DNA from 3 places in the Ferdinandcohnia sp. GQ5 genome. Region 3 is predicted to be linked to each of the others. Evidence: a T-box and tRNA genes for the amino acid it is inferred to sense, from the RefSeq annotation. Region 3 holds a T-box; the other regions hold tRNA genes.
What was found. A T-box is a leader RNA that pairs with one kind of tRNA and senses whether it is charged. The one in region 3 lies ahead of argS (arginine--tRNA ligase), so its partner is inferred to be a tRNA-Arg.
Positions count from the first base shown of each region.

Region 1: it encodes a tRNA-Arg, which carries the amino acid that the T-box ahead of argS (arginine--tRNA ligase) is inferred to sense. The anticodon was not compared.
Region 2: it encodes a tRNA-Arg, which carries the amino acid that the T-box ahead of argS (arginine--tRNA ligase) is inferred to sense. The anticodon was not compared.

Region 1 is NZ_JCAXEW010000003.1:108,253-119,081, forward strand. Features, by position in the region: gene AC6CHV_RS04800 (GNAT family N-acetyltransferase) at 1-503, shown strand, start outside; gene AC6CHV_RS04805 (aminotransferase class III-fold pyridoxal phosphate-dependent enzyme) at 588-1,901, opposite strand; gene AC6CHV_RS04810 (NUDIX hydrolase) at 2,554-3,012, shown strand; gene rapZ (RNase adapter RapZ) at 3,213-4,103, shown strand; gene mgfK (gluconeogenesis morphogenetic factor MgfK) at 4,103-5,077, shown strand; gene whiA (DNA-binding protein WhiA) at 5,117-6,058, shown strand; gene AC6CHV_RS04830 (HPr family phosphocarrier protein) at 6,206-6,463, shown strand; gene clpP (ATP-dependent Clp endopeptidase proteolytic subunit ClpP) at 6,508-7,098, opposite strand; tRNA gene AC6CHV_RS04840 (tRNA-Arg) at 7,358-7,429, shown strand; gene AC6CHV_RS04845 (hypothetical protein) at 7,718-7,894, opposite strand; gene rpoN (RNA polymerase factor sigma-54) at 8,094-9,398, shown strand; gene AC6CHV_RS04855 (glutaredoxin family protein) at 9,424-9,666, shown strand; gene AC6CHV_RS04860 (sugar-binding transcriptional regulator) at 9,850-10,829, shown strand, end outside.
Region 2 is NZ_JCAXEW010000003.1:25,068-35,896, reverse strand. Features, by position in the region: gene AC6CHV_RS04410 (MFS transporter) at 1-47, opposite strand, end outside; gene AC6CHV_RS04405 (VOC family protein) at 81-464, opposite strand; gene AC6CHV_RS04400 (AraC family transcriptional regulator) at 873-1,727, opposite strand; gene AC6CHV_RS04395 (NUDIX hydrolase) at 1,751-2,263, opposite strand; gene AC6CHV_RS04390 (DUF3231 family protein) at 2,494-3,501, opposite strand; RNA gene ssrS (6S RNA) at 3,738-3,932, shown strand; tRNA gene AC6CHV_RS04380 (tRNA-Arg) at 4,057-4,130, shown strand; gene AC6CHV_RS04375 (hypothetical protein) at 4,280-4,423, opposite strand; gene AC6CHV_RS04370 (VOC family protein) at 4,602-4,970, opposite strand; gene AC6CHV_RS04365 (DUF1801 domain-containing protein) at 5,065-5,487, opposite strand; gene AC6CHV_RS04360 (NERD domain-containing protein) at 5,683-6,678, opposite strand; gene AC6CHV_RS04355 (DUF4181 domain-containing protein) at 7,323-7,625, opposite strand; gene AC6CHV_RS04350 (hypothetical protein) at 7,635-8,039, opposite strand; gene AC6CHV_RS04345 (hypothetical protein) at 8,048-8,644, opposite strand; gene AC6CHV_RS04340 (ribonuclease J) at 8,759-10,420, shown strand; gene AC6CHV_RS04335 (tetratricopeptide repeat protein) at 10,443-10,829, opposite strand, start outside.
Region 3 is NZ_JCAXEW010000009.1:115,270-126,098, forward strand. Features, by position in the region: gene AC6CHV_RS12810 (MBL fold metallo-hydrolase) at 87-818, shown strand; gene lplA (lipoate--protein ligase) at 825-1,814, shown strand; gene AC6CHV_RS12820 (long-chain-fatty-acid--CoA ligase) at 1,986-3,539, shown strand; gene AC6CHV_RS12825 (enoyl-CoA hydratase) at 3,668-4,444, shown strand; gene AC6CHV_RS12830 (MGMT family protein) at 4,493-4,798, shown strand; gene argS (arginine--tRNA ligase) at 4,827-6,512, opposite strand; T-box leader at 6,554-6,920, opposite strand; gene AC6CHV_RS12840 (M48 family metalloprotease) at 7,084-8,346, shown strand; gene aceB (malate synthase A) at 8,547-10,136, shown strand; gene aceA (isocitrate lyase) at 10,173-10,829, shown strand, end outside.

The sequences.
Region 1 (10,829 bases), on a different contig from region 3:
TTCAACCAGGGAATGGTGTCCACGTATTTGACACAGACTGTGGAAAAATCTCAATTCTGATAAGCTATGATATACAATTTCCGGAGCTTGCTCGGATTGCTGTGGATAAAGGGGCACAAATTATTTTTACCCCGTTTAGCTCAGAAGATCAACAGGGGTATTTAAGAGTGAGGTATTGTTCACAAGCTCGTGCTGTTGAAAATCAAGTATATACGGTAATTGCTGGTGCGGTCGGTAACCTTACACATGTCCCACATATGGATGTACAGTACGCACAATCCGGTATTTTTTCACCATCTGATTTTACGTTCTCAAGCAATGGAATTGTTGGAGAGTGCAACCCGAATATTGAAACAATCGTGGTGGGAGAGGTTGACCTTGAAAGCCTTCGACGAAACCGTAACATTGGAACCGAAACCCCACTAAAAGATCGCCGAACGGATTATTATCAAATTATCACGAAGAAACCTAAACAAGCCAAAAAGACAATCCCATCTGATTAAATACTTATACACATGTGAATAACTGTTTAACATAAATTAACCGCCTAATCCGCAAAGGAATAGGCGGTTATTCATATTTCTATCTTACACGCTTCGTTCAACCCTAAAAATCGCGTGATGTAGCTTTTCAATCATGAGTTCGACTTCTTCCTTTCTGATACAGAGAGGGGGAGCGAAGACGAGTGTATCCAAACCATCAAATACGACGGATCTACAGATTAAGCCGATTTTCGCGGCCTCATTCACAATTTTGGGGGCAAGAGGTCCTTTTACATGCTGTGGTGTATTGATTTCGACAGCACCCATGAGGCCGAGTGCACGGACATGACTGACAAGACTGCTTTCACCTTGAATCCATGAAAAACCATCAAGCATTTTGGCACCCATTTTTGCAGAATTCTCGATTAATCCCTCTTCTTCAATGATTTCGATGTTTTTCAACGCGACTGCACATGCCATTGGATGACCACTGTACGTATATCCATGTAAAAGTGTCCCAGTTGATAGTTGCTTGAAATCCTCAAAAATAGACTCGGATAGCATGACCCCACCTAACTGGGCATATCCACTCGTTACACCTTTGGCAAAACACATCATGTCAGGTGCAACACCATAGTGGTCCACTCCAAAGTATTCACCTGTCCGCCCAAATCCTGTAATCACTTCATCTGTAATCCATAAAATATTGTATTCATTACAGATGTTCCGCACTTCTTTAAAATATCCTTCAGGTGCGATATGGACCCCGCCAGCCCCTTGCACGGGTTCAGCGACAAATGCTGCAATTGTATCTGGACCTTCAGTTTCAATCGTCTGGCGCAATTCCTCAGCAGAAAAATTATCCGTATGATAAAAATCAGGTGCTAATGAATTTGTAAAATCTCGAAAAGGCTTTAGGCCTGTTGCACTTGTCGATCCCATGGCAACCCCATGATAAGACCTATTTCGAGAGATAATTTTCTTTTTCTCAGGCATTCCACGGAGTATCCAGTAATGCCGTGCTAATTTATATGCCGTATCATTTGCTTCAGAGCCACCTGAAGTAAAAAAGGTTGTTGATAAACTTCCTGGTGAAATTTCTGCAAGTTTAGCTGCCAAACGGATTGCAGGTTCATTGCTAAATGTTGCAAAACAAGAGCTAAATGCAAGCTTATTCATCTGCTCCTGTGCTGCTTGCCCTAATTCTTTACGACCGTGTCCGATATTGACATTCCATAAAGAAGACATGCCATCGAGTACGCGTTTTCCATTCACATCCTCAAGAAACACACCTTCTCCTTTTGTGAAAATAAAGGCAGGTCCTAAATCCTGCTGTTGCTGTATCGGAGAGGTTGGATGCAAAAAATGTTTTTGATCAAGTTCCATTAGTTCCTGTCGCACCATTCCTTTTTCGTTCATTCAATTCCTCCTTCGTAAATAAGCTTTTATTGAAATATATGCGAAGGGTTCAAGCTTTTGAACTACGAATAAGTGAAGGAACTACTCCTTTCGGGTTAATGTTTCGTTTATGTAAATGCTACTTTTAAAACGTAATTTTGTTTTAACTCTCCTGTAACACGGATGAAATATATTTTGAGTATGATAATAGTAGTAATTGACCCCCTTTTTATAAATAGATTTTTTTTGGGCACGGGTACATCCCCCGTGCCCCCTTTTTTTTAGTCGGCCGAAAATGACACTTCGAATTTCTGCAAACATTGCACCGAGAACATAGTGAATTACTAAGACATGCGCTTGCGTCTGCTAGTTTATTCTCGAAGTCAATTCCTCAGCGCAAGGCTACAATGATGTTAGCTCAAGCAGTTGCCTCGTTCCGGTACTCAAAGCTGCGCCGCCTTGAACTCTCGACGCACAGGACGTGCTAGTGTCGACAACCACAGGACGTCGACGCGGTCCTATTCAACCTCCTTTAGGAAACACACCTTAAATTATAAAAAACAATATGAAAATCTTGTTCGTTGTGAGTACCTGTTAGAAATAGTATAATAATATCAATATGAATGCTTACAAACGGTCTATTTAAAAAGAGACCGACTTGGGGTGAAAGAAAGTGCAAAGAGTAACAAATTGCTTAGTACGCAAGGATAATAAAGTCTTGCTTTTACAAAAGCCACGACGCGGGTGGTGGGTTGCCCCTGGTGGAAAAATGGAACCGGGTGAGTCAATCCGTGACTCTTGTATCCGTGAATACCGTGAGGAAACTGGACTTTATCTTAAGAACCCAGATATTAAAGGGATTTTTACATTTATCATTAAAGAAGGTGACAAGGTAACCTCTGAATGGATGATGTTTTCTTTCTTAGCTAATGATTTTGAAGGGGAAAATGTTGATGAATCTGAAGAGGGAATCCTGAAATGGCAAGACATCGGGGACATACCCAATCTGCCGATGGCACCAGGTGATTATCATATTTTAGATTATGTACTTAAAGGTTCTGGGGTCATATATGGGACATTTACATATACACCCGATTTTCAATTACTATCTTATCGATTAGATCCAAGCTAATTTATTCAGTCGAGATTCAAGCACAGACTGCATAAAGTTAGTGCGTCTGGCGGATGCCTCAGATTTTTTAGAGAAAAATTTCAAGCATAAGACATTAAGAACGCCACATTCTGTGACAACGTCTTTGTAAACCCTCGTGTGGATATAGAAAATCTGAGTGCAAATACGCCAAGGCGCATTTATATTAGGGAGGCAAAACAATGAGTGTTGGTTCAACAAGTGAAATACAATTAGTAATAATAACTGGAATGTCAGGTGCCGGAAAAACGGTTGCCATTCAAAGTTTTGAAGATTTAGGGTATTTTTGCGTAGATAACCTACCCCCAACTTTGCTTCCAAAGTTTCTAGAGTTGATGAAAGAATCTGGCGGAAAAATGAATAAAGTTGCACTCGTCATGGACTTACGGGGCCGTGAGTTTTTCGATAGCCTTTTTGCATCACTTGACGAGCTCTCAGAAGTCTCATGGATTTCTCCGCAAATCTTATTCCTTGACGCAAAGGATACGACTCTTGTTACTCGGTATAAGGAAACAAGACGTTCTCATCCTCTTGCTCCGACTGGTTCTCCATTGGAAGGGATACAGGCAGAGCGCGAAATTCTTGATGAACTTAAGGGAAGAGCACAATACATTTATGATACTTCTGAGTTAAAACCAAGAGAATTACGCGAGAAAATCTTAAAGCAATTTGCATCCGAATCAAGACCTACCTTTACAGTCAACGTAATGTCATTTGGTTTTAAATATGGTATTCCTATTGACGCTGACCTCGTGTTTGATGTGCGTTTTCTTCCAAATCCACACTATATCGAAACGATGAGACCGAAAACTGGACTTGAAGATGATGTTTCAGGTTATGTATTAAAATGGACCGAAACACAGAAGTTTATTGAAAAGGTAACCGACTTGCTTGCATTTATGCTTCCTCAATACAAACGGGAAGGTAAAAGTCAGCTTGTTATTGGAATTGGTTGCACAGGTGGACAGCATCGTTCTGTTACGCTTGCCGAATATATCGCAAATCATTTCAAGGATGAATATCAGACCCATGTTTCTCACCGCGATATTGAGAAGAGAAAGGACAAAAAGTAATGACCAAGCCAAAACAACCTAAGATTGTCATCGTTGGTGGGGGAACAGGACTTTCTGTACTTTTACGAGGATTAAAATATCTACCTGTTGATATCACGGCAATTGTGACGGTTGCAGATGACGGGGGTTCTTCTGGTCGTCTTCGAGATGAGATGGATATCCCACCGCCTGGTGATATTCGAAACGTATTAGCTGCGTTGTCAGATGTGGAGCCACTAATTGAAGATTTATTTCAACATCGGTTTGCCGGTGGGAATGGATTATCAGGTCATTCCCTGGGGAACTTGATTCTTGCGGCAATGACTACAATTACCGGGGATTTTGTTCACGCAGTTGGTGAAATGAGTAAAGTCCTCAATGTAAGAGGGAAGGTCCTTCCGGCGGCAAATAAAAGCGTCATTCTACATGCTGAAATGGAGGATGGTACAGTTGTTTCAGGAGAATCCAAGATTCCATATTCGGGGAAAAAAATAAAGCGTGTATTTTTAACACCTAGTGATGTAGAACCTCTACAAGAATCGATTGAAAAAATACAACAGGCAGATATGATTATCATTGGTCCTGGTAGCCTCTACACCAGTATTTTACCGAATTTACTTGTACCCAAAATCGGTGAAGAGGTTTTAAAATCGAAAGCAAAAAAAGTTTATATATGTAATGTAATGACACAGGCTGGGGAAACGTTGAATTTTACAGCTAGCGACCATGTTCAAGCTTTGTACGATCATATGGGCGTCAATTTCATTGATACTGTTCTTGTCAATAATGGAGAGATTCCTGAGAATATAAAAGAAAAATATGCAAAAGAGCTAGCAAAACCTGTAGTTTACGACACTGAAAGGCTTTCTGCTTTAGGTTTAGCTATCATCCATGATAAAATTATTTCATACGATAATGGAGTTATCAGACACGACACTACAAAAGTAGCAAACCTGTTATACGATTTGCTCATTAAAAATAAAAAGGGTGATTGAGGGTAAATCACCCACTTTTAAAAAAAGGGAGGTGGAACTGTGTCATTTGCATCAGAGACGAAAAAAGAACTTACAAATTTAGACATCAAAGACTGCTGCGCAAAAGCCGAGCTTTCCGCTTTGATCCGAATGAATGGCGCACTTTCCTTCTCTAACCAAAAAATGGTGGTTGACATCCAAACGGAAAACGCCGCGATTGCGAGAAGAATTTATACACTTCTGAAAAAATGCTATAATGTAGGAGTAGAGCTCCTTGTTCGAAAGAAAATGAGACTTAAGAAGAACAATGTATATCTTGTTCGCCTTATTGAGGATGCAAAGGAAATATTAGAAGACTTGAAGATTTTTGAAGGCTTTTCATTAAGGCAGGAAATTTCTTCGGAATTAGTAGCGAAGAAGTGCTGCAAACGCTCCTATTTACGCGGAGCTTTTTTAGCAGGTGGCTCCGTTAATAACCCAGAAACATCCTCGTACCATCTTGAGATTTTTTCATTATATAAAGAACACAATGACTCACTTTGTGAATTGATGAACGTTTTTGATCTCAACGCTAAAACGTTAGAACGAAAAAAAGGTTTTATCACCTACTTAAAAGAAGCAGAAAAAATCACAGAGTTCCTAAATGTCATTGGTGCGCATCAGGCATTGCTTCGTTTCGAGGATGTTCGAATTGTCCGTGACATGAGAAATTCGGTGAACCGCCTCGTCAATTGTGAAACAGCTAACCTTAATAAAACTATTGGGGCATCGATTCGTCAGGTGGAAAACATTCGATACATTGAAGAAACAGTCGGCCTAGGCATTCTACCCGATAAATTAAGAGAAATTGCGGAGCTTCGCGTCGCCTATCAGGATGTCACACTTAAAGAGTTAGGCGAAATGGTAACATCAGGCCAGATTAGTAAGTCGGGCATTAATCACCGACTTCGAAAAATCGATGAAATTGCTGATAAGCTACGAGCGGGCCAATCTATAAAGTGAGCACATTGCTCACTTGGAGAAAAATAAAGCGTTATCATTTTTAAATAAAATATGAAACCTTTAGAGCTCAACCTACGTATTAATAGGAAATACTAAAAAAAAACACAACTTAAGAATGTACAGAAAAATTTGAGGAGGAAGAAACGAATGGTGGAAAGACAAGTTGAGGTTGCTTTAAGAACGGGGTTACAAGCACGTCCTGCAGCGATGTTTGTTCAGGAAGCAAATAAATTTTCTGCAGATATCTTTTTAGAGAAAGATGGAAAAAAGGTAAATGCAAAAAGTATCATGGGTCTAATGAGCTTAGCAGTTGGCAGCGGTACAACAGTTACATTAATTGCTGATGGAAATGATGAAGAAGCAGCGGTTGAAGCATTAACTGAATTTGTTCAAAAAGAAGCATAAAAAAATCCTCTCACGATTAGATGTGAGAGGATTTTTATTATTTCTTATTTATTGTCTTGTGGGAACATAACCTTGTCGATTAATCCGTATTCCATTGCTTTTTCAGCAGTCATGAAGTTATCGCGGTCAGTGTCTTTTTCAATAATTTCTAGTGGTTGACCAGTACGCTCAGCTAAAATTTTGTTTAGCTTATCGCGTAGGAATAAGATACGCTTAGCCGCAATTTCGATTTCAGTTGCTTGCCCTTGTGCTCCACCAAGTGGTTGGTGAATCATAACTTCACTGTTAGGAAGCGCAAAACGCTTGCCTTTTTCACCAGCAGCAAGTAAGAAAGCACCCATAGAAGCAGCCATACCAATACAGATTGTAGAAACCTTTGGCTTAATGAACTGCATTGTGTCATAAATAGCCATACCAGCTGTAATCGAACCACCAGGGCTGTTAATGTATAAAGAAATATCTTTTTCAGGATCCTCAGCTGCTAAGAACAATAACTGAGACACAATTGAGTTAGCCACATTATCATCAATGGCACTTCCAAGCATGATAATACGGTCTTTTAATAAACGCGAGTAAATATCATAGGCGCGTTCTCCACGGTTTGTTTGCTCAATAACTGTAGGGATTAAATTCATTTAACTTCCTCCTTCAAAACAAATTAAAAACTTTACTACTATGTATTTCCATCATACAATTAAGGTCAGTAAAGGTCAAACAATTCGCTTTACTAACTTATCTTATTCTACAAACATTTATGACATACCTTTATCGATGTGAAAAAAACTAAATTTCATACGTATACCATCATAACCGAATTGGAGTGTTTTAAAACATTCATCTTGCAATCAAATGCGTTCTAGCCTATAATGATGAGTGCAGTTTCTATTTAGACATGCCCTCGTAGTGTAGTGGATAGCACAAGAGATTCCGGTTCTCTTATCGTGGGTTCGAATCCTGCCGAGGGCGCTAATGAAGAAAGGACCAGAGTAAAATCTGGTCCTTTTTGCGTATTATGGTATTGGTACCTTTTTTCGTAAAATAGTTGAGGGGGGACACAAACGCATGAATCGTACCCTTACGAGCCGGAAATCGAGCCAAAAGGGAACACAAACGTGCTAATCGTACCCTTACAAGTCAGAAATCAACCTAAAAGGTAATGTAAACGCGAATCAAACCCTCATCAGCAAACAATCAGACTACGTTGGCATAGATATCCCCCGCCCATCACGTCGCCAAAATTCCATCTCCAAATCGCTAATTATCCTTATACCCTAATGTTCCTTCGTACACATCCTCGTCAACTGGGTTCACAGCCCACATTGTTTGAATGGGATCAAATTCAGTTGCGAACTCTTCGTTGTTTTTCGCTTTTTTTGCTTCATACAAAGTCCCCGTCACCGGGCCGGTATACATAATCTCATTTTTTTTCAATTCAAATCACCTCTTTAAAGTAGATTCTTTCAAAAAATGAATAAAAATGCGTGCTAAAATTTAACTTTTTCGATACCATAGAAGTAAGCTAAAATTAGCGATAGAACCTCTTCGATAAAATGAGGTTGTTCATTACAATAAGAAAAGTAAACGCTTCCATTTAATACAACTCAGGGGAAGGGGGAAAACGAGAGTGAATATGCAAACTGGACTTTTTCAACAGCAATCATTAAAGCTAGTCATGACAAAGGAGCTAACTCAAGCTATAACTCTTTTACAATACTCTTCTTTGGATCTGACTAAATTTCTAGAAGAGCAAACATTAGAAAATCCCCTAATAGAAGTAAAACAAACGGATTTTAATAGAGTAATGAAATCAAAGGTCAAAAATGAATCCTACACAAATCCGATTGACTATATTGGAAAAAAAGAAACAACCCTTTATGAACATTTGCTTACACAACTTTCATATATGAAAGTGAACACCGTAAAAAAGCGAACGATGGAGTATATAATTCAACTTTTGGATAGCAACGGTTATCTGTATTTTCCGGAGGAGGAGATTGCAAAGGACCTTAATACGGATACAGAAACCATCGAAAGTGCAATTCACTATATTCAAAGTCTAGAGCCGATTGGGGTAGGGGCAAGGTCCTTACAGGAATGCCTACTTCTACAACTCAGGAAATTGCCAAAGCGGAATAGTCTTGCTGAAACAATTATTCAGGACTATTTTGAAGAATTCGCAGAAAAGTCCTGGAAGGAAATCGCAAAGCAACTTGATGTAAAGCTCTTTGACATTCAACAGATTTTTGACTTTATCCAAACTCTTCAGCCGAGACCAGGTGCAGCTTTTCATGGAGGAGAAGCACAATATATTGTTCCTGACTTTGATATTCAAGTTGAAAATGGTGTTGTCATCATGAACATGCACGATTCTTATTTACCAAAGGTTTCGTTGAATCTTCAGTATTACCAACATTTCATACAAGAAAAAGATTCAAAAACTAAATCCTATCTTCAAGAAAAAGTGGACCAGTGCCAATGGATTATGAGAAGTTTGGAGCAGAGAAAACTCACCTTACAAAATGTCATGAACGAAATCATCAATCACCAACTGGATTTTTTTCTAAAAGGACCAGCTCATCTAAAGCCGCTTATAATGAGTGATGTTGCACAAAGTTTAGACATTCATGAATCAACTGTAAGCCGTGCAGTAAAAGATAAATTTGTGCAAACTCCATTTGGTATCTTCGAAATGAAATATTTCTTTAGTCGCAACATCCAGACAACGGGTTCAACCGACACGTCATCAACTCAGGTTAAGAACGTTTTAAAAGAGTTGATTGATGAGGAAAATAAACAAAAGCCTTTGTCAGACCAGGATATTGTCAGTATACTTAAGGAGGAGCATGGTATTCTTGTGTCCAGAAGAACAATTGCAAAATACCGTGATCAATTAAATATACCATCTTCATCGAAGCGAAAAAGATACAGCAAGTAGATTGGAAGTGTAACAGTTGAGACGCATTCAAGTCACCATGTATTCAAAAGATAATTGCTCCCTTTGTACAAAAGCGAGGCGGGTTATCGAGGAATTAAGTGAGGAATTTCCATTAGAACTCAATGAGGTTGATATTTATAAAGATGATGAACTTCTTGAAAAATATCAAATCATGATTCCGGTTATCGAAATTGACGGAAACGAAGTGGAGTATGGGATTATCCATAAAGAAGTCATTCAAGAGTATCTAAGTAAATATTTAAAATAATCTGACTGCCTAAAAAATAGGCAGTTTATTTATTGCATTCTTTTAAAAGTACTGGTACTATAGAAAATGTAACACGGCGATATACAATTTTTATTGGAGTTGTTTTTTTTTACTGTAAGCGGGACATAATATGTCACAGCGGGACAAAAACAGTCCCTTATAGTAAAAAGGGGAAATGAATAAATGAGTTCGATTATTGAGGTACAACAAAAATTATTACCTGATTTACTAGAGGTTATGCAGAAACGCCATGAGATCCTCAAATACATACGACTTATGCAGCCGATTGGAAGAAGGAATCTTTCTACGAGTCTTGGTCATAGCGAACGTGTCCTCCGTGGTGAAGTTCAATTTTTAAAAGAACAAAACCTTGTTGACTTTAGTACGGCTGGAATGAGCTTAACAAGTGAGGGTGCTGAACTATTAAAGGACCTTGAGGATGTCATGAAGGAAGTTTTAGGTTTACGGGTTTTAGAATCACAGCTTAAGGAAAAGTTAAAGATAAAAGGTGTAATTGTCGTTTCTGGCGATAGTGACACAACTCCTTGGGTGAAAAAAGAAATGGGGAGAGCTTGCGTTTCAAGAATAAAACAAAGGCTTTCTGGAGAAAATATCGTCGCAGTTACTGGTGGTACAACCCTCGTTGAGGTCGCAGAAATGATGACCCCAGATTCGAAAGGGCGAAGTATATTATTTGTTCCAGCAAGAGGTGGACTAGGAGAACGAGTAGAAAATCAAGCAAATACCATTTGCGCAAAGATGGCCGAAAAAGCTTCTGGTGATTACCGTCTCCTCCATGTACCTGATGTTGTGAGCAATGAAGCGTATCAATCCTTTGTGGCCGAACCATCGATTCGGGATGTCCTGAATTTGATCAAATCGTCAAGTATGGTCGTTCACGGAATAGGAGACGCTATTACAATGGCTAAGCGGCGTAAAACAGATGAAGAGGACATGAAAAAAATCATTGAATCTCATGCAGTCGCAGAGGCTTTTGGGTATTATTTTGACGAAGATGGGAAAGTGGTCCATCGGGTTCAAACAATTGGCATCCAGCTAGAAGGTCTGAACGCAATTCACGATGTGATTGCCGTAGCTGGTGGAGCTTCGAAGGCAACAGCCATTCAAGCATACTTAAAGCAGGCGCCTGAGACACTGTTAAT
Region 2 (10,829 bases), on a different contig from region 3:
AATACCGCAACGAATGTAATCCAAACCACAACCCAGCCATAATGCATGGACAGCACTCCTTCTTGTTTTACAATGCAGGTTTAAAGATTCTCATAGATTTCAATTAAATTGCCTGCTGGGTCTCGAAAATGTGCAACCTTCAGCATCCAATCAACTTGTTCGTGTGGCTTCGTGATGAACTCAAGTTTATCCTTCATTTTTTCGTATGTATCCTCGACACTGTCCACTTTAAAAATCAATGCCGAATTGTCCTGATTTTCTACAAGTGGTACATATTCAGTACCTATCGCAGCCACCATTTGTTTTCTTTCAAAAAGACCCAACTTCGCTCCACCAATTCCTGTAAAATCAGCATAATTGGATTCTTTATCCCCCCATGAAACTTCAAAACCTAATGTGTCTCGGTAAAATAAGAAACATTCTTTATAGTTATCTACTAACAGACGAATATGTGTTAAGTTCATTTCGTCCCTCCTTATTTAAACGTTTACTCGTAATATGTATTTTAGATATTTCCATTATATGTTTTTCGGAAATTTCCGTCTAATTGTATTTGGTTGTGGACTAAGGATCGGGTTTCGAAAAATTTTGGTTAACAGCCATAAGTTTTAATTATTGGCCATAAAATCATTTTATTGGCCATAAATTTTATTTATTAGCCATATTTTTGGATTATCAGCCATAAGTGGTCGCAATGACTTGTTTTTTTCAGGAATCACTCACTTATACTGGCCTATAACCTTTTGGTTACTGCCGCTAATTCGGAAATACTGCCACTATTCCAAAAATACTGCCGCTAATCGCCAACTTACTGCCATTAGCGAAAATCACCACACATTAAAGCCCCAAGGAATCTCCTTGGGGCTCTCTCTTTACTTTACTGGTATCCAAATTTCTGAGTAGTAATCGGGGTCTGCTGCGTTTCCGTCTGAGTATAGCTCAAGCTCAGCAGTCCCTGCATACGCATACCCGCTTGATGGAAACCATTCTGAGTAGATTTTTTTCCATGCGTCCTGCATCGCGTGTGGCATCGCGCCATGAACCTCGAATACGGCCCATTTTGAAGCTGGTATGTCTAAAATGTCATACTTTCCAGATGCTCCATCCTTGTTTTCCACAGCAACCCAATAATCGATTGCTCTAACATTTGGCTCACTAACACAAATGCCTAATATTCCGTTCGTTTCGCCAGTCATTAGCGGAATCAATGAATCGCAGGTACCATCGGAATTCACTTCATCCCATAATTTCGGGATCATACTGAGATGCTCATCATTCACACATGAAAACGTTCGTTTTACCCCAACTGCTTTAAATCCTTCCTTCTCAACAATTCGATACTTCACTGGATCTACTCCTTTCAGACTCACCTGGATGACCAGGCGGCTATATGATTGCAGCTTTCCAATCCCCTTCCGGACATCGCTTGGCGTTACACCGTGTTGTTTCCGAAAGGCTTTTGTGAAAGCCTCGGGAGTGTCGTAGCCATATTTGTAGGCTAGATCAATAATCTTTGTGTCTGTTCTCGATAGTTCTTCAGCTGCTAATGTTAACCTGCGTCGGCGGAGGTATTCACCCACTGTAATGTCTGTTAGAATCGAAAATGTCCGTTGAAAATGAAACGGTGATGCATTTGCACGACTCGCTATCTCTTCAATTGAAACTTCCGTTAGCAGATGGTCCTCCATATAATCAATTGCGTTCTGTAATGATTCTAGCCAACTCATTTCCCTCACTCCTTACCTTCATTCTACTTGTCACACATTTTTCCATCCTGTCTTTTTGTGCTTTGTTGAGACAGATTTTTCATAAAAAAGCTTCTTGTATCTTCGTGAGTAAGTTTGTCGCCGACCTCTTTTTCCGGTATAAATTGAAGCTCTGCAATTTCTTTATCTAATGGAGCAAATTCGCAATTAGAACCTGTGAATTCCACTAAAAACATCGTGGTTTCCTGGCGCTCATATCCGATTTTCTTTTTCATTTTTTCAGGGAACTCAAAGTGAATTTTTTCATCAAACTGCTTTATGATCGAAAAATCGATTGAGCCTGTTTCTTCTTGCAGTTCGCGGAGGATTGCATGTCTTGGAGATTCATCACTATCTTCGATTCCGCCTTTAACAAAATCCCACTCGCCATCTATTTTTTTTGTACCTGTTCGAGTATTTATTTTTGTTTTATGTACGAGCAAATAGTGATCTTCTTTATAAACGATTGCTCCAACCGCTTGTCTAATCTTAAAAATGTTGCCATCTGTTTCCAACATTTTTCGCTTCCGCCCTTTTTAAAAATGATAAGATTTATATGTATTTCGATGCAAACAAACCAAAATCCTTTTAATATATTGAAACGTTTTGGATATCTAGTTTCTCTAACTAACGAGGAAAGGATTTGAATATTAGCAAACTGGTTGCGAAAGAAAAAAGGGGAATTTTCGAGCTTAATTACATTACCTTAAATAAAAAAGTCAGGCTATGGTTGCCTGACTTTTTCATTTTATCGGTCATCTAGAAGTGCTTTCCTGTCAACAGCATGTGGGGGTTTTTCAAACCAGTGTTCGTCAATCATGATATTTGCGCCATCTTCTGCGAATTTTCCTACATCGATAATGAACTTACCATACATCATCCCAAGGTCTCGTCTACCGTTCGTTGACATAGCGTTCGCATAAGACCGAATCTTCATTGAGAACATATCAATCTTATGGAAAACCATCAACTTGTCTGAAAAAGGAGGGATGGATGATGGTTCCACTAAGTCATCAAGTAATGGATGCCCTGGTAGATTATTTTCATTTAATTTTTCCCTAGCATCTTTAATATGATCATGTGTAATTTCCACTCCGCGTTGCATAAACTCTCTTACTTTTTTATGAGTGGCTACTTGGCTAAATCCAATCAATAGCCCTTTACTCGCCACATTATTTTCAAGATTATCTTGAAGGTGTGCAATTTCTAAAGCATGTAGCGGTCTTGCATCACCAAGGAATCCAGCTAGATAGCTCTGTTTTTCCACAAAACTTACTTCCTTAGGGATTGGGATGATTGGTGGTTTTGTTAAATAACCTTTATTCTCTAGAATTTCATTTAGAGCAACTAAAAATTGAATTGTATTGTGGTCGATAGTAAGAATAAGTTCTCTAACGTCTTTCCGTATCATCATAGGAATCGCAGTAGAGTAAAGGCTAAGCCCTGCCTTTGCAGTATACTTTAAATAATGAAGGTAAAATTCATCTGCAAACAATCTAGGGGCGTCTAGGTTAACATCCTTTTTAACGTCAAATCCAATCGGTATTGGAAAATTATCTTTTTTGAATACCTCTGTAATTCCAGTTATTATTTTTTCGCTGAGGCCTTTTGCTTTTTTAAGAATCTCCATAATATCAGGGTCCTGGCAATGTTTTTGATAATAGGTTAACACGCAAATGGCCATTGAGTTCCCCATGTAGACCGCCCACAGCTTACCCATTTCTGCCGTAGTAAGTTGCTCATTAGTTGGTTTCATTGCATAACTCCTCATCACTTTTTTTATATAGTATTTTCAAGCTGAGCGAATGTATTCAAAAATCATAGGCTCTCAAATTTTTTTCGACAAAAATTCTTTCTAATTACTAAAGATGTTGTTGATTCCACTACTATTTCTAACAACAATTGATTTCGACTGAAAAGACAACGACAAAATTCAACAATTTGGATTTTTTTTACATTTGATTTCATGGTTTCAATCATGTAGTATACATATACAAGCTACATTGTACGTAATCATAATAAAGTTTAACCTTTGAACTGTAATAGGGAGTTTAACATTGAAGCTGGAATGGCAGGCCTTCGTCCATGGCGACTTGAAGGACATACAGGAACGTTTCTGCAAACACCCACTTTGAGGAGTGGTGGTTTTAAACTTTCTTAGCGTATTACGGCAATTGTGGCTTTTCCAATTTCATGCTAATCCATTTTCCAATAGGAGAGTGGATTTTTTATTTGTCGTTTCAATGTCTTGACCTTTTTCAGTAATTAATTTTATAATTAATTTCTGTAGTATATTTATTTTTTATATGATGTCCCAGTAGCTCAGTAGGATAGAGCGACAGCCTCCTAAGCTGTAGGTCGTAGGTTCGATTCCTATCTGGGACGCTAAATTAAAAAGGATGTCCGGGCTAAATTGCCCTGTAAACGTTAGATTCTAACAATTACGGGTCATTTCAGGGGACATCCTTTTTTTCTTTTGGACTCTACTCACTTTTTCCTCTTAGGTTAAAAAAACAAAAAGAGGCTTTAAGCCCCTATACATCTTTTGTTTTCGTTTCTTTATTCACATACGCTGAAACTCCCTCGATAATAGTGCGATCGATATCGAGATAGGGCTTCCCGCGAAGTGCATCATTTGAAGAAAGTTCTAGGCTTTCATTTTTCGTATCCTTAGGCAAACTGACCACCTCCACTATGGAAAATTCTACATTAGCCATAGTGTGGGCAATCAGTTTGTCGTTCATTCATATATTTGCAGTGGCTTCGAACTGCTGATTCGTTCGAGGATGTCTTGTAGTTCAAGGTCTAATTTTTTCGGGAACTGGATTGAGTAACTGGTTTTTCATTGGTTCAACTCTACTTCCATTCTAAGAATTCTAGGCGGTTGCCAAACGGATCATGCGCATAAAATCGATTTGCACCCGGCAAGTTGTTGTCATCAATTATCTCCACTTTGTTGTTAAGAAGATGTTGTTTTAAGGCTTCTAAGTTTTCGATTTCGAATGCTGGATGTGCCTTCTTGGCGGGAGCAAACGGATCCTCGATACCGATGTGAATTTGCACAGTTCCAAACGTAAACCAAGCACCGCCGTTTTTTCGAAGAGTCTCTGGCTTTTCGACTTCTTTGCAGCCTAAAATGGCTACGTAAAAATGGCGTGCCTGGTTTTCACTGCCTTTTGGCGCAGCAAGTTGAATGTGGTCAATTGCCTTAATGGTATAAGTCATTTTTATCGCCTCTTTAATATGTGTTACTTCTATCGTACTTCATTTCGAGGGATAACTAAATTTGATTAATTTTATGTATTGATATAAGTTTACCTTATTTTTCAGGATACCTTTCTTTTAAAAATTGTATGGATTGGGCAATTAACTCTTTAAGTACATCAACATCGACATCTGCAATTTTATTAATGTAGACACACGCTTTTCCAGTTGTGTACTTGCCGAACTTTTCGAGAAGCTCCTCACGCTTTGTATCGCCAGGTGCAAAATACAGACTAATTTTTGCTTTGCGTGGTGAGAATCCAACAAGTGGCGCATCTCCTTCATGACCGGAGGCATATTTGTAATGGTAAGATCCAAAACCAATAATGCTCGGCCCCCACATTTTTGCCGGGTATCCAGACGTTTCTGTGAAAATATCTAATAATTTGTAAGCATCCTCTTTCTTCTTCGGACTCTCAACACTTTCAATAAATTCGATGACACTTGCGTCATTCTCTTTTGTTTTTAATTCATACATGGTTTAGACCTCCTTGATAGTATGTAGGATTGACATTTTTCATTCATTCGAGACGTGGGGTGGGGAATCCTGCTTTTTGGAACTATTGGCCATAAAGTTTAATTACCGGCCATATTTTTTGATTATTGACCATAAATTTTGTTTATCAGCCATAAAAAAATATTATTAGCCATAAATACTAAACGAACCCTATTTTCACTCAAATTCTTTAAGGATATTTTCAAAATCGTCAGGGATGATATATACTCTAGCCTTCAGATCACCCCTATACTCTAAATTTAATGACTTGAATATTGTTTTTGCACCTGAACGAGTAGGCAATTTTAAGAAATCACGTAGTTGTTGATTTGTGATTGTGTTCCCGATTAAAAGCGAATAATCAACCAAAGAGTTCAGATAAGCTGTCTTAGAGGTATAATTGCACTTTGTACAGCGCCACGACCTGGGCGTTCGTTCCATTGGAATCTTGTTGCATTTAGGACATCGCACGCCCTTAATGAGTTCATGCTCTTTTATCCCGAATTGTGCGAGTATGTCGTGATCATGTGGGGTATGTTTCTTTAAAAGTAGTTTTGACAATTTTTGAAGTTGTTTTTTATCCAATATTTCTTGCTTATTCCTCTTCTCAAACAAATCTATTTTCGAAAGAAAACTTGGGCTTTTTATGACTTTATGAAAGTGTTTAAAGTCTTTGCTGGCATCAATAATAGCATTGGGATTTGTGAAGGCAACTAAGGTTTCAATTGGGGGGCTGGGTAATTTAAAGGTTTCGAGGAGTCGTTTTAGCTGTAGTTGGTGCCTGTTGATTTGGGCAACCGGGCAGTGGTACGATTTCTTCGTATCTTTGTAGGTTTGGATTAGTTGGTCAAACTTACCGTCAAAATATAATTCTCCGCGATAATGTTTAGCATCAATGATTAGTTGGTATTTGGGGCTGGTTAGAAGTAAGTCTATTTCAAAAAAGTGCTCACCGGAGACGTCAGGAAGACGTAGATTGTGAAAGATGAAGTAATTTTTTTCTTTTAAAAAGGACAAATAGTACTTTAAGGATTGTTCTCCACGGTATCCGGACATCCTACGACCAAATTCATCGTTAATTTCTTGGTATTTTGGGTGCGATTCCGGCAATCTTTTTAGTTCGGCTTCAAGTTTTCTAATGCGTAAAGGGATTTCTAACTCCTTTTTCCTCATTAACTCTAACTCCTTTATTGTTTGATAATGTTTTTTTCGACAAAATCCCTTTAAATCCTTTTAAAATTAGGCTCTTTTCTAAAAGATTGTTGCTTTATGTTAATAAATTGCAAACCAAGTTGGTTGGAGCGTAAGGTGGCGACTCCTCGAAAATGTATTCACATTTTCTTCGTGCGTGGGTTATTTCAAAGAAGCAAATTCAATGTCCAGCGGGAAAAGCGTGAGACTTGAGACCCCGCAGGAGCGGCAGCGACTTGTCCAGTTGTAGCGGCTAGAAACTCGAGAAATTTCAACTCCTCCTTCAGAGGCAAATTACGCCTCTTTGTCGGAGTGGCCAATTTTCTCGTTTCTGTGCAAGCCGCCTCCACATTTCGTTGAGGAGGCTCAAGCCACGCCCGCGGAAAGCGTCCACCTGAAGCGGAAGTCAACGATATAAAAACAACAAAGTTTGCGAAAACAGCCTAAAATTAATTAATCTTTTCAGCGTGGGACAATTTATGGCTTTTATTAAACTTTTATAGCCGTTAGCACAAAAATACGGCCAATAAAAAAAATTTATGGCCGTTATTTTTATTTTATGGCTAATAACTGAAATCACTCAAAAATCCACCAATATGCCACAGCCCAAACTGCCATTAACAGTACTAATTCATACACAAAAAGGATATGGGCTTCTTTTCGGGTTCATATTTATAGTACATGAATGCACGGAATAAATTAAGGATAGTTAAGTAACCAATTAAGTATAGAAAGATATTGTCCATTACGAACCAAATGCCGATTATAAAAAGGACAAATAGAGCTATTTCAAGTCTAGTTTGTAGTTTATTGACTGAGCGAGCCAATTTTCCTCTTTTCTCTATATTGAACTTTCGCCTTATAATGGCTTCACCAGCCGATCCGAGTATTATAACTACCAAACAAAATATAATAAACTGATAAATCATTGATACACCTTATCCTCTCCGTAGATTCACACCGACAAAATTCACCAAAGCCACATAAAATGGGTACACAAACAGAGCAGCAATGAGCACTAGGCCGACACCTGGGCTGGGTACTTCTCCGGGGTCTATAATTGGGAAAAGTGAAGCAAATATATAAACACAGAATACAAGATATGGTGCCCAAAGTACCACAGACCAGTAACTAGATTTTCTTGCCTTCATCCACCTTTTTGTCATCAAAATGAACAAAAAGGTTGCCCCAACAAATCCCGCAAAAACAAGAATAGTGATTACATTTATTACACTTCCAAGATCCCAGCCTGTGAGTCTACTAATCCGATAAACATTTAAAATTAGTTCGATCGCAACAAATAAAGCAAGGGCATAAAGTGTGCCCATTACATTAAGTTTCATAAAATAGTTCATAATTCAATTTCAAACTCTACCCGAGTTGGAGCTTCACGATATGGTGTTTGATCTCCCTTGAATTGTAGGACTATTCCCTTTGGATCGTCTGGTAGTGGAGGTGACACAACAAATTTAAAAGAAACATGGCCTCCTGATCCACTACCACCTTCTGTTCTGCAATCGTACTTGTCTCCCATTTCTAATTCCCAAAAAGTGTGTACCCACGTTTCTTCGATTTCTTCTGATGCATCCCAATCGATATTTAAATTGATGACACTTGCGTTCGAGTATTGTCGTATAAAATTGATAGTATAAAGTAAATTTTTTACTTCGACAGCTTTTAAAACCGGCAGGTGTTTCTTAAATCCTTCGGGCTCTACCCTTGGTTTGAAATATTTTTCAGTTCGAAATGATTCAAAAACAGCATTCAAATATTCTTCGTAGAATCCATATTTTTTTGCCCACCCAGAAATCACTTCTTCCTTTGGTAATCCTGGATTGTCATTTGAGATATTTTTTCTCTTCTCTAAAAGGGCACATATTTGCTCATCTATTTCAAAAAGTTTCTCATTATAATGTACGTTTCGTCGTTCAAATGGTAATCGTTTCACGTTCAGTACCCCCTCACAAAACTAATATTAACATATTTTGGAACACCTTATAAATAAATCCAGTAAACTCTGGTCAAACTAAGAACACGATTTAAGATGTAGGAGGCGTAAGTATTGAGCAACGAATTATCGATTTTTGCACTTGGCGGAATCAATGAGATTGGGAAAAATATGTATGTGCTACAGTATGATGATGACATTTTGGTGATTGATTGTGGGGGGAAGTTTCCGGATGAGAGCTTGCTTGGCATTGACTTAATCATTCCAGACCTTACTTACTTAGAAGAAAATCGGGAAAAAATTCGCGGATTACTTATTACGCATGGGCATGAGGATCATATTGGCGGGATTCCATACTTTCTAAAAAAACTCAATGTACCAATTTATGCGACTCGATTTACACTAGGTTTAATTGAGTTAAAGCTGACAGAGCACCGACTTATTGCAGATTCGGAGCTAATAACTATTGATGCAGATTCAAAGCTTACGTTTGGAGAAATTTCAGTTTCCTTTTTCAAAGTAAATCATAGTATTCCGGATTGCCTCGGAATTGTGTTTGACACTCCCGAGGGTAGGGTTGTACATACTGGGGACTTCAAATTTGATTTGACACCTGTAAATGATCAACATTCGGACATTCATCGGATGGCTGAAATCGGGAGAGAAGGTGTGCTTGTACTATTATCAGAAAGTACGAATGCGGAGCGCCCTGGTTCAACACCGACTGAGTTAAAAGTTGGAAACAGTATAGAGGAAGCATTTTTCAAAGCAAGGCGTAAGGTATTTGTGTCAACGTTTGCTTCCAACATTAGTCGAGTGCAACAAGTTGTTGATGCCGCGATGAAAACAAACCGAAAACTTGCTCTACTTGGGCGAAGTATGGTGAATGTGGTAGATGTTGCAGTCGAGCGCGGGTACCTTAACCTACCAGATGGGATGCTGATTGATGCCAAAGAGGTGAACAATCTTGCACCGGAGAAGGTTTGTATTTTATGTACAGGAAGTCAGGGGGAACCGTTGGCTGCACTTGCCCGTCTTTCGAATGCAAGTTACCGAGATGTTCAAATCCTTCCTGAGGATACGGTAATTCTAGCGGCCGGTCCGATTCCAGGTAATGAAAAAAATGTATCACGCATTATTGATAATTTGTTCCAACTTGGGGCGGTCGTTTTATACGGTGGAAGCGCAACTGGAATGCACGTGTCTGGTCATGGGTATCAGGAGGAATTAAAACTCATGCTGACCTTAATGAAACCAAGATATTTTATCCCGATTCACGGCGAATATCGGATGTTACATCAGCACAAATTGCTAGCAGCATCCGTTGGAGTGGATCCGGAGAATACCTTCATTATTCAAAATGGCGATGTGGTTGATGTTCAAAATTCGGAGGCCCGTCAAACTCGGAAAGTCCCTTCTGGAGACACATATGTGGATGGAATTGGTGTCGGTGATGTAGGCGATATTATTTTACGCGACCGCAAGCAGTTATCTGAGGATGGCATGGTTGTCATTGTTGTTACACTCAGTAAACGAGATCAGAAAATCATATCTGGTCCAGATACAATTACGCGCGGTTTTGTGTTCAATCGAGACTCTGAAGAGCTTCTAAGGGAGACGAACCGACTTGTGAAAAAGTCGATTCTAGACCTGCAAAGTGAAAATAAGTACCAGTGGAATGCAATGAAAAGAGAAATTAAAAAAGCGGTGGGTCAGTACCTATTTGCCCAAACAAAACGAAAGCCGATGATTGTTCCGTTTATCATTGAAGTCTAACCCTCCGATTGTGGAGGGTTTTTTATTTCCATATTTCATCAAGCTTATCTGCGTAAAAGTTGATTGCACGATTGTATTGTTGAATATACTTATCCCCCGAGGTCGTGGCTAGACTTTTTAGCAAAATTCCCATAGCTTCCTGGTGTCTATTAAGATTGTATAGTGTCATTGCGTAAAAAGACCTTATCGCATGATTTTCAGGGAATAGCTCGAGACCTTTTACTAAAGTCTCTGCTGATTTTTCATATTTTCCGAGGGTCCGATAAGTGCTACCCAAACCTAAAAGTGCCCCTTCCAAGTCTTCACCTTCTAGACCTAATCTGATCGATTTTTCATAAAAAGGGACAGCATTCGATTCCAAACCTAACACATCAAAACTCCAGGCAACCTGATAGTTTAGCTGAGGATC
Region 3 (10,829 bases):
AAATTTTTTTTTGTATCGATTATAGTGGTAGTGGGTAGGGTAAACCATTGAAGAGTAGATATTTTAAGGGAGAGAAAGGTGATCCTATGAAGGTAACTGTAGTTGGATTTTGGGGTGGATTTCCAGCAGTGAATGAAGCTACATCTGGTTATTTATTTGAGCAGGACGGTTTTCGGTTACTTGTTGATTGTGGAAGTGGTGTACTAGCACAGCTTCAAAACTATTTAACAATTAATGAGCTTGATGCGATAATATTATCTCATTACCATCATGACCATGTAGCAGATATTGGTCCGATGCAGTATGCAAGACTTGTAACAAGTGCAATACATAATCAACATAAAGAACTGCCGATATATGGCCACAGTGCTGATAAAGAAGGCTTCGCAAAATTGGAACATAAAGGACATACAATAGCAATTGAATATAACCCTGATGAAACCATTCAAATCGGCCCATTTTCAATTTCATTTATGAAGACTAAGCATCCAGTTGTATGCTATGCAATGAGAATTACAGCAGGTGGACAGACTGTTGTATTTTCAGCTGACTCTAGTTATTTAGAAGAGTTTATTCCGTTTACTCAAGATGCAGACCTATTTATTTGTGAATGTAATCTGTATGCGGATCAAGATGGTTCCAATATGGGCCATATGAATAGTACAGAAGTAGGTAAGATTGCAAAAGCGGCTAATGTAAGAGAACTTTGGCTAACGCACCTGCCTCATTACGGTAAACATGAAGACCTTGTCAATCAAGCTTCATCACAATTTAATGGTCTTATCAAATTAGCAAAATCAGGACTAACTTGGGAGTGAAAAACGATGTTATTTATCGATAATAAAGGAATACATGATCCACAAATTAACTTAGCCATTGAGGAGTATGCACTTAAAAATTTAGACATAAATGAGACTTACTTATTATTTTATATAAATGCCCCGTCAATTATCATTGGAAAAAATCAGAACACAATTGAGGAAATCAATACGCAGTATGTAGAAGACAATGGTATTAAAGTAGTGAGGCGCTTATCAGGTGGCGGAGCTGTTTACCATGACTTAGGAAATTTAAATTTTAGCTTTATTACGAAGGATGACGGAGAAAGCTTCCATAATTATAAAAAGTTTACGGAACCTGTAATTGAAGCATTACATAAGCTTGGTGTAAATGCCCAATTAAGTGGCAGAAATGATATCGAGGTGGAAGGAAGAAAAATTTCAGGAAACGCTCAATTTTCAACAAGAGGCAGAATGTTCAGCCACGGAACACTAATGTTCGATTCAGAAATTGACCATGTAGTATCAGCACTTAAAGTGAAAAAGGATAAAATAGAGTCGAAGGGGATTAAATCTGTACGAAGCAGGGTTGCTAATATAAGTGAATTCCTAAATGAAAAAATTACAATTGAAGAATTTAGACAAATGCTGCTACGCTATATTTTCAACACCGATGGTGATATTCCTGAATATGTCCTAACAGAGAAAGATTGGGAAAACATACATGAAATTTCAAAAGAACGCTATCAAAACTGGGATTGGAACTATGGAAAGTCTCCAAAGTTCAATTACCAGCATACTCATCGCTTCCCTGTAGGTTCAATTGATGTGCGATTAGAGGTACAAAAGGGAATGATAGAAAACTGTAAAATTTTTGGAGATTTCTTTGGTGTGGGTGATGTAGAAGATATTGAAAAACGTTTAATTGGAACAAAATATGAAAAAGCGGAGCTCGAGAAAGCATTAGAGAATGTTGATATCCAGCATTATTTCGGTAAAATTACGAAAGATGATTTTATCAATTTAATTTATTAAGTACATGACGAAAGCGGATTAGATTCATACAATCTAGTCCGATTTTTATAAAAATATGCAATACCATCTTGATAGAAAAACTTTCTTTCAATATAATATATTTAGAATTTTATTTTTTGTCAATAAATGAATGACTATTCATTCATAATGTTGACTGAGGGAGGGAGAAAATTGAATCTATCATCACGACTAGGGGAAACAGCGCAGAAATACTTCGACAAACCAGCATATATTTTTCAAGGTAATGTATGTACATATGCTGAATTAGATGGTGCAGTTACAAAGTTTGCAAATGGCTTGGAGAAGCTGGGAATTAAAAAGGGTGATCATATTGCTCTAGTACTGGGCAACACTCCACATTTTGTTATTGGATTTTACGGTGCTCTACGTGTAGGAGCAACAGTTATCCCAATTAATCCGATTTATACTCCTGATGAGATCGGATATATTATCAATAATGGAGATGTAAGGGCTGTCATTATGTTGGACTTGCTTATCCCACTTTTTGAAAAGATGAATGAACACCTTCCGAAAGTTGAACATCTCATAGTTTGCGAAACACCACAGGGTACAAATAGTGGAGTCGATATCACAAAACTATCAATCTACCCAAAATTGAAATCGTTTACAGAGATTGTTAGCTCAGGTGAACTCTCATTCGTTAGACCAACTCTTGAGGATGACGATATTGCCGTAATTTTGTACACATCTGGTACAACGGGTAAACCTAAAGGAGCAATGCTGACCCACATGAACTTGTACAGCAATGCAAGGGATGTTGCGGAATACCTGAAAATTTCTGAACAGGATAGGGTTATTACAACCTTACCGATGTTCCATGTTTTCTGCATGACAGTCGCATTAAATGCACCATTAATGAGCGGCGGAACAATGTTGATTGTACCAAAGTTTAGTCCAAAGGAAATATTCCAAGTCGCAAGCGAGTATCAGGCAACAGTATTTGCGGGTGTACCAACGATGTATAATTTTCTCCTCCAATATCCTGAAGGAAATCCTGAGGACTTAAGCTCTTTACGCCTATGTATTTCAGGTGGAGCTGCAATGCCTGTGGCACTTTTAAAGAGCTTTGAGCAGAAGTTCAATGTTCTTGTATCTGAAGGTTATGGATTATCTGAAGCATCGCCTGTAACCTGCTTTAATCCGTTAGATCGGCCACGAAAACCAGGCTCAATTGGAACAAACATTGTAAATGTTGAGAATAAGGTTGTCGACGAAAATGGTGAGGAAGTTCCTTGTGGTCAGGTAGGAGAATTGATTGTTCGTGGCCCAAATGTCATGAAGGGCTATTATAAAATGCCTGAAGAAAGTGCTGCAACATTACGCAATGGCTGGCTTTATACAGGTGATTTAGCAAAAATGGATGAAGAAGGCTATTTTTATATCGTTGACCGCAAGAAAGATATGATCAATGTTGGTGGATATAATGTTTATCCAAGAGAAGTAGAAGAAGTACTTTATAATCATCCTGGTGTTGTTGAGGCTGCTGTTTTTGGGGTGCCAGATCCGAATATGGGTGAGGCAGTTCTCTGTTATGTTGTGAAGAAGGAAGAAGATTTAAAAGAAGAGAATCTTCTAGATTATTGTCGTGAGCATTTAGCTAAATACAAGCTACCTAGTAAAATCGAATTCCTAGAAGAACTTCCTAAAAATACGACCGGAAAGATTCTCCGTCGTGCATTAAAGGATTTAGTTACAAACAAATAAGGTAGAGAGCAGGTCAAACGGCCTGTTCTTTTTAGTATGGCGACAATGATAAAAATTGTTAAAGGAATTTTTTAGTTTGAAGCGAAATAGGATGTAAGCGATATTAATATTTATGAAGAGGTGGAACTATGACTACAGTTTTATACGAAGTTGAAAATCATGTTGCAACTGTCACATTGAATCGCCCAGAAGCGTTGAACTGCTTTAATTATGAGATGCTTAAAACACTTGATGAGGTTATCGAAGATATTCGTACAAATGCCGATGTTCGCGTTGTTATCATTACTGCAACAGGTGAAAAAGCATTTAGTGTGGGTGCAGATTTAAAGGAACGAAAAACATTAAATGAAGCACAGGTTAGAAGAAACGTATATAAAATAGGTCAGGTTTTTGCTAGTATTGGAGATTTACCACAGCCAACTATCGCTGCAATCAATGGCTATGCATTTGGTGGTGGAATGGAGCTAGCACTGGCTTGTGATTTCCGAATTTCGGTTCAGGATACACAGATGGGGTTGACAGAAACAAGCCTAGCAATCATTCCTGGAGCCGGGGGAACGCAACGACTTCCTCGCCTTATTGGTGAAACAAAAGCCATGGAACTAATTTTAACTGCAAAACGAATTAGCGCCGAAGAGGCGAAAGAATACGGGATTGTATCAAGTGTTGTTCATCGAGACGAACTAATGGAAGCTTCCATGAAGCTAGCAAATGATATGTTAAAGAACGGTCCTCTTGCCTTACAACAAGCTAAATTTGCTATTAAGCAAGGATTGAACACTGACCTGCACACAGGCTTTAAAATTGAACGCAAAGCGTATGAAGTGATTATCCCAACGGAAGACAGAGTGGAAGCACTAGCTGCCTTCAACGAAAAAAGAAAACCGAACTATAAAGGGAAATAAATATAGTAAGTTCACAATAAGTATTTCTAGTGTAAGGACAAAGTTAAAATGAAACCATTTACCGAAAGTGTTATTAGAATCATTACGCAAATTCCACCTGGACAAGTTATGACTTACGGACAGATTTCAAAACTCGCTGGAAGTCCAAGAGGCGCTAGGCAGGTTGTGAGAATCCTTCATTCGATGAGTAAGAAATATAACCTTCCTTGGTTCCGGGTTATCAACTCCAAGGGTGAAATTGCAATTGCAGATGAGGAAACACGTGCTGCTCAAGCCATTTACCTACAGGATGAAGGGATAGAGGTTATTAACGGCATTATAGATTTGAAAAAATATCAGTATCATCCAGAATAAGAGCCCGGGACACAAGGTCCTGGGCTAACTACATTTCTTCTGGAGCTTTTACTCCTAGCAATCGTAACCCTTCTTTCAGTACGATAGTAACAGAACGTACCAATGCAATCCGATCGTTCATTTCTTCATCCACATGAAGAACCTTTACATGACTATAATACTTATTGAATTCTTGAGAGAGATCTATCACATATTTTGCAATTACTGAAGGCTCATACTGCTGCATACTTCTTTGGATGGTTGCCGGGAAATCCATCAGTAGCTTCACAACTGACCAGCTATGCGAATCGGAAAGTCCATTTGTTATTTCTCCTGAAACCTTCGCCTTTCTTAAAATAGAGCAGGCTCTTGCATGAGTATATTGAACATAAGGTCCTGTAGTTCCTTCAAATTTAAGCATATCCTCAAGTGAGAATTCAATATTGTTGAGTCGTTCATTCTTTAAGTCATGAAAGATGATTGCACCCAAACCGACCATTTTCGAAATTTCATCTTTGTTATCGAGACTGGGGTTTTTCTGTTCAATGTTTTGCTTTGCGAGCTCGATTGCTTCCTTCATAACATTTTCTAACAGAACTATTTTTCCTTTTCGAGTCGACATTTTCTTTCCATCTTTGAGGATGAAGCCAAATGGAACATGGACCATATCGTTTGCCCACTGATAACCCATTTTTTCAAGTACTAGAAAGATTTGTTTAAAATGCAAGCTTTGCTCATGTCCTACTACATAGATTGCTTTAGCAAAATGGTAGTGATCTTGACGATAGATGGCTGCTGTTACATCTCTGGTGGCATAAAGGGTTGCACCGTCAGATTTTTTTATTAAACAAGGTGGTAGATATTGTTCAGATAAATCAACTACCTCTGCCCCTTGTGACGGTGTCAAAAGATTTTTCTTATTTAGCAATTCAACAGTAGTCTCCATTTTGTCATTATAAAAGGCTTCTCCATTAAAGGAATCGAATTCTACATCTAGCAGGGAATAAATACGTGAAAACTCCTTTAATGATTCCTCTCTAAACCAACGCCATAGGTTTAAGGCTTCTTCGTTTCCTTCTTCAAGCAATTTGAACCACATTCTTGCTTCAGCCTCAAGTTGAGGATTTGTCTGGGCTTCATCGTGGAAACGAACATAAAGCTGTAGCAACTCCGTTATCGGGTTTTTTCTAACGGCCTCATCATTACCCCAAAGTTTATAAGCTACAATGAGTTTTCCAAATTGTGTACCCCAATCTCCAAGATGATTAATCCGGAGCGGCTGATAGCCACATTTCTCGACAATCTTGGCAAGCGAATTTCCGATAACAGTTGAACGCAAATGCCCCATTGAAAAAGGCTTTGCGATATTTGGTGAGGAAAAATCAATGGTTATTGTCGCTCCTTGACCAAAGCTGTGGCTTCCGTAATTAGACTCTTTGGCAAGAATGGTTTGAAGAATATATTTGCTTATTTCCTGTTTGTTTAGAAAACAGTTTACATATGGCCCTTCTGCAACAACCTTTTCAAAAAGGGAGTCTTGAATTAAAGGTGCCATTTCCTGTGCAATAACAGCGGGTGATTTTCGCAAGTGCTTTGCAAGTGCAAAACAAGGAAATGCTAAATCACCTTGTTCCTGAAATTTTGGTTTTTCAATAAGTTTTATTACTTCTTCAAATGATAAAACAGCTTGTAGTTGCTTTGATAACGCTTCGGCATACATTTGTCTAACATTCATTATCTAACCTCCTTTAAAAGTATAAAAAAATCCCGTCTCTTAAAAGAGACGAGATTTACCCGCGGTACCACTCAAATTGTTCACGATGAACCAAACTTAATAAGTAACGGGTTCCCCCGGCACACCCTACTAGAGGATGTTCAAAAAAGTCCGATGAAAATGACACGTCGAATTTCTTCGTTGGCTTGCTTCTCCGTTCCTCACGTATTAACTACATACGCTCCGGTACTCGAAGCTTCGCCGCCTCGAACTTCTTGGTCCTTTTCATCCTCCTTTTTGAACTCCACTATTATTATTTCAGGTGGGCTTCTCAGAAGTGCGGTTCATCTTGACTTCACCATTGGGCTTCCACCATCCCCAACTCGCTATCGGTTACATCAGGACTACTCTCTTCATCACAGAATTTCGATTATATTTCATTCATGATAACTAATTATGGATTAGAAATCAATGAGTTTTTTATACGCTTATATTGTCAAAAATGAAGATATGAGGAAAGTCATTGTTCTATCTGGCCCTACTTTTAACTAAAATACTAGTAAGAGGGTTGTACATAAAGGGGGACAGCATAGTGAAAAAAGTAATTGGATGGTCACTTGGAATTTATCTCATCTTTGGTTTATTTATAGCGTGGTATTTATTTTTTGGAACAAATACGGACATACCTGCGCAGCTGAAAGGAAGTCCAGCGGACCCACAAACATTTATGAATAATCGTGAGCTTTTACTAAGTGAAGAGTATTCACAAATTAGAAACCTTTTGTTTTTCCTGTCAGTACCGTTTGAATGGCTGATTTATATACTTGTTCTCGTGATTGGGATTTCAGCAAAATTCCGTGATTGGTCAAAAGTATCAGCAAAGTTTTCGATCCTACAAACAGCGATTTATTTATTTTGGCTTTCCTTGTTGGTTGAAGTATTATCATTTCCACTATCATGGATTAGCTACAATGTTTCAAAAACATATAATATTACTGTACAGACCACTCAAAGCTGGATGAAGGACCTATTAATTGATTTTTGGGTGAATTACGCGTTAATGATTGTAATTGTGGGCGTCTTGTTTTGGTTGATTCGAAGAAATGAGAAAAGATGGTGGTTCCATGCATGGCTTCTATCAATCCCATTCTCCATGTTTCTCATGTTTGTACAACCAGTTATTATAGACCCACTTTACAACGATTTTTTTCCATTAACCAATAAAGAGTTAGAAACAAAGATTCTGGAGATGGCAGATCGTGCGGAAATTCCTGCAGACCATGTATTTGAAGTGAATATGTCCGAAAAAACAAATGCCCTTAATGCATATGTAACCGGAATAGGGTCTAATTCGCGAATTGTGCTTTGGGATACAACACTTCAACGTCTAAGTGAAGATGAAATATTATTTATTATGGCCCATGAGATGGGGCATTACGTGATGAAACATATTTATATTGGAATTGCTGGTTATTTGCTATTAACCTTAGTTGGACTCTTTATGATTAGTAAGCTTATGTCTTTTATGGTAAGAAAATGGGGTCAACTGTTTAAGATAACAAGTGTGAAAGATATTGCCGTTCTTCCAGTGTTTCTATTGTTAATCTCTGTTTTAAGTTTTGTTTCAGACCCAGTTTCAAATGCTGTTTCAAGACACCAGGAAAAGTCAGCTGATTTGTACGCTCTTGAAATGACGGAGGATAACAAGGCAGCAGTTTCGTCCTTCCAGGAATTATCAAAGGCTGGTCTAAGTCAAGTGAATCCACCATTCCTAGTGAAGATGTTTAGATATGGACACCCAACAATGCTTGAAAGGATTACGTATACAAACGAATTTGAAAAGAATGAGAAATAACCAAAATAGCCTTGTTTTCAGAGTGAAATCTGTTAACAAGGCTTTCTTTTTTTTATATTGTTATAGTACAGAATTACTATTTTTTAATTGTTATATAAAAAAATACAGAAAAATGTTCCAATTTCAAAAAGTCTGTTATATAATACTTCTGTATTTAATAATCTGTATTATAACAATTTAAGGAAGGTGTTAGGGACAAAATGACGACACAAACCTCAGGAATTCAGATCATGGGAAAGATGAATGAGCAGTATGAAGAAATTTTGACACCCCAGGCATTGAACTTCATTGAAAAACTAGAGAGGAACTTTGGAGAAAGAAGGAAACAACTTGTAGAAAAGAGACAGCATAGACAAAACGAAATCGATAGTGGAAAGATGCCAACATTTTTGCCTGAAACAGAGCATATCCGAACTGGAGATTGGACAGTTGCGCAGATTCCAAAAGACTTAGAGGATCGGCGAGTTGAAATTACTGGCCCAGTCGATCGAAAAATGATTATTAATGCACTAAATTCAGGGGCAAAAGTATTTATGGCTGATTTTGAAGATGCTACCTCTCCTACTTGGAATAACATTATCGAAGGGCAGATAAATCTACGAGATGCTGTAAGAAAGACGATCACATTTGAAAATAAAAATGGAAAAAAATATCAACTTCACGATGTAACTGCAACACTTGTTGTCCGCCCTCGCGGCTGGCATTTAGAAGAGAAACATATACAACTTGATGGCAACCGAATATCAGCGAGTTTATTAGATTTTGGTCTTTATTTTTATCATAATGCGAATTACTTGATTGAGAATGGAAGTGGTCCATATTTTTATTTACCAAAGATGGAAAGCCATCTTGAAGCAAGACTTTGGAATGATGTTTTTATCTTTGCACAAAATGAAATTGGAATTCCTCAAGGAACGATAAAGGCAACTGTGTTAATTGAAACGATTCTAGCAACCTTTGAAGTCGAAGAAATTTTATATGGGTTAAAAGAACACTCAGCAGGTCTAAATTGTGGTAGATGGGATTATATTTTTAGCTATTTAAAAAGATTTCGGAATGTAGAAGATGTGATATTACCAGACCGCTCTGTTGTTACGATGACAGCCCCATTTATGAGTGCTTATTCACAGCATGTCATTAAGATCTGCCATAAACGCAATGTTCATGCGATTGGTGGGATGGCTGCCCAAATACCTGTAAAAAATAACACAAAAGCTAATGAAGAAGCCTTTCAAAAAGTAAGAGCAGATAAGGAACGTGAAGCGAACAATGGTCATGACGGCACATGGGTGGCTCACCCAGGGCTCGTGCCAGTTGCTAGAGAAGTATTTAATACAATAATGCTTGGAGCTAACCAAATTGACCAAAAACGTGAAGACGTTCAAGTAACAGCCGAGGAACTTATTGCGGTTCCAGAAGGAGCTATTACAGAGCAAGGAGTACGTACGAATATCAATGTTGGCATTCGATACATTGAATCATGGCTTCGTGGTCATGGTGCCGCACCGATCCATAATCTAATGGAGGATGCAGCTACAGCTGAAATCTCTAGAGCTCAGGTTTGGCAGTGGATCCGCCATCCAAAAGGAATACTTGCGGATGGAAGAAAGGTCACACTTGAGCTAGTTCACCAACTGAAAGAGGAAGAGCTTGAAAAAATTAAACAAGAAATCGGGAAAGAAGCATTTGAAACTGGTCGTTTCGCGGATGCAACTCGTCTGTTTGAGGACTTAGTGACGAATGATGAGTTTGTTGAATTTTTAACCTTACCTGGATATGAAATTTTATAGATTAAAAAATGAGTAGAATACAAGGAGGAATTTAAAATGACAAACAAAAGAGTTCAAAAACTGCAAGAAAGCTGGGAAATGGATTCTAGATGGAATGGAATTGAAAGACCTTATTGTGCTGAGGATGTTATTCGCTTACGTGGTTCAATTGATATTGAGCATACATTGGCACGAAGAGGATCTGAAAAACTCTGGAACCTCCTTCATACAGAGGATTATATTCATGCACTAGGAGCATTGACTGGTAATCAAGCCGTTCAACAAGTAAAAGCAGGTTTAAAGGCAATCTATTTAAGTGGGTGGCAGGTAGCTGCTGATGCGAACCTTTCAGGGCACATGTACCCTGACCAAAGCCTATATCCAGTCAACAGTGTACCAAGTGTTGTTAAGCGTATTAACCAAGCGCTTCAACGTGCCGATCAGATTCAACATTTAGAAGGCCAAGGCGATACTGACTGGTTTGCTCCGATTGTGGCAGATGCAGAGGCAGGCTTTGGCGGACAATTGAATGTTTTTGAATTAATGAAAGGCATGATCGAAGCAGGTGCTGCTGGTGTACATTTTGAAGACCAACTTTCGTCTGAAAAAAAATGTGGTCATTTAGGTGGAAAGGTTTTATTACCAACACAAACCGCAGTACGGAACTTAATTTCCGCTCGACTAGCTGCTGACGTAATGGGAGTACCAACGATT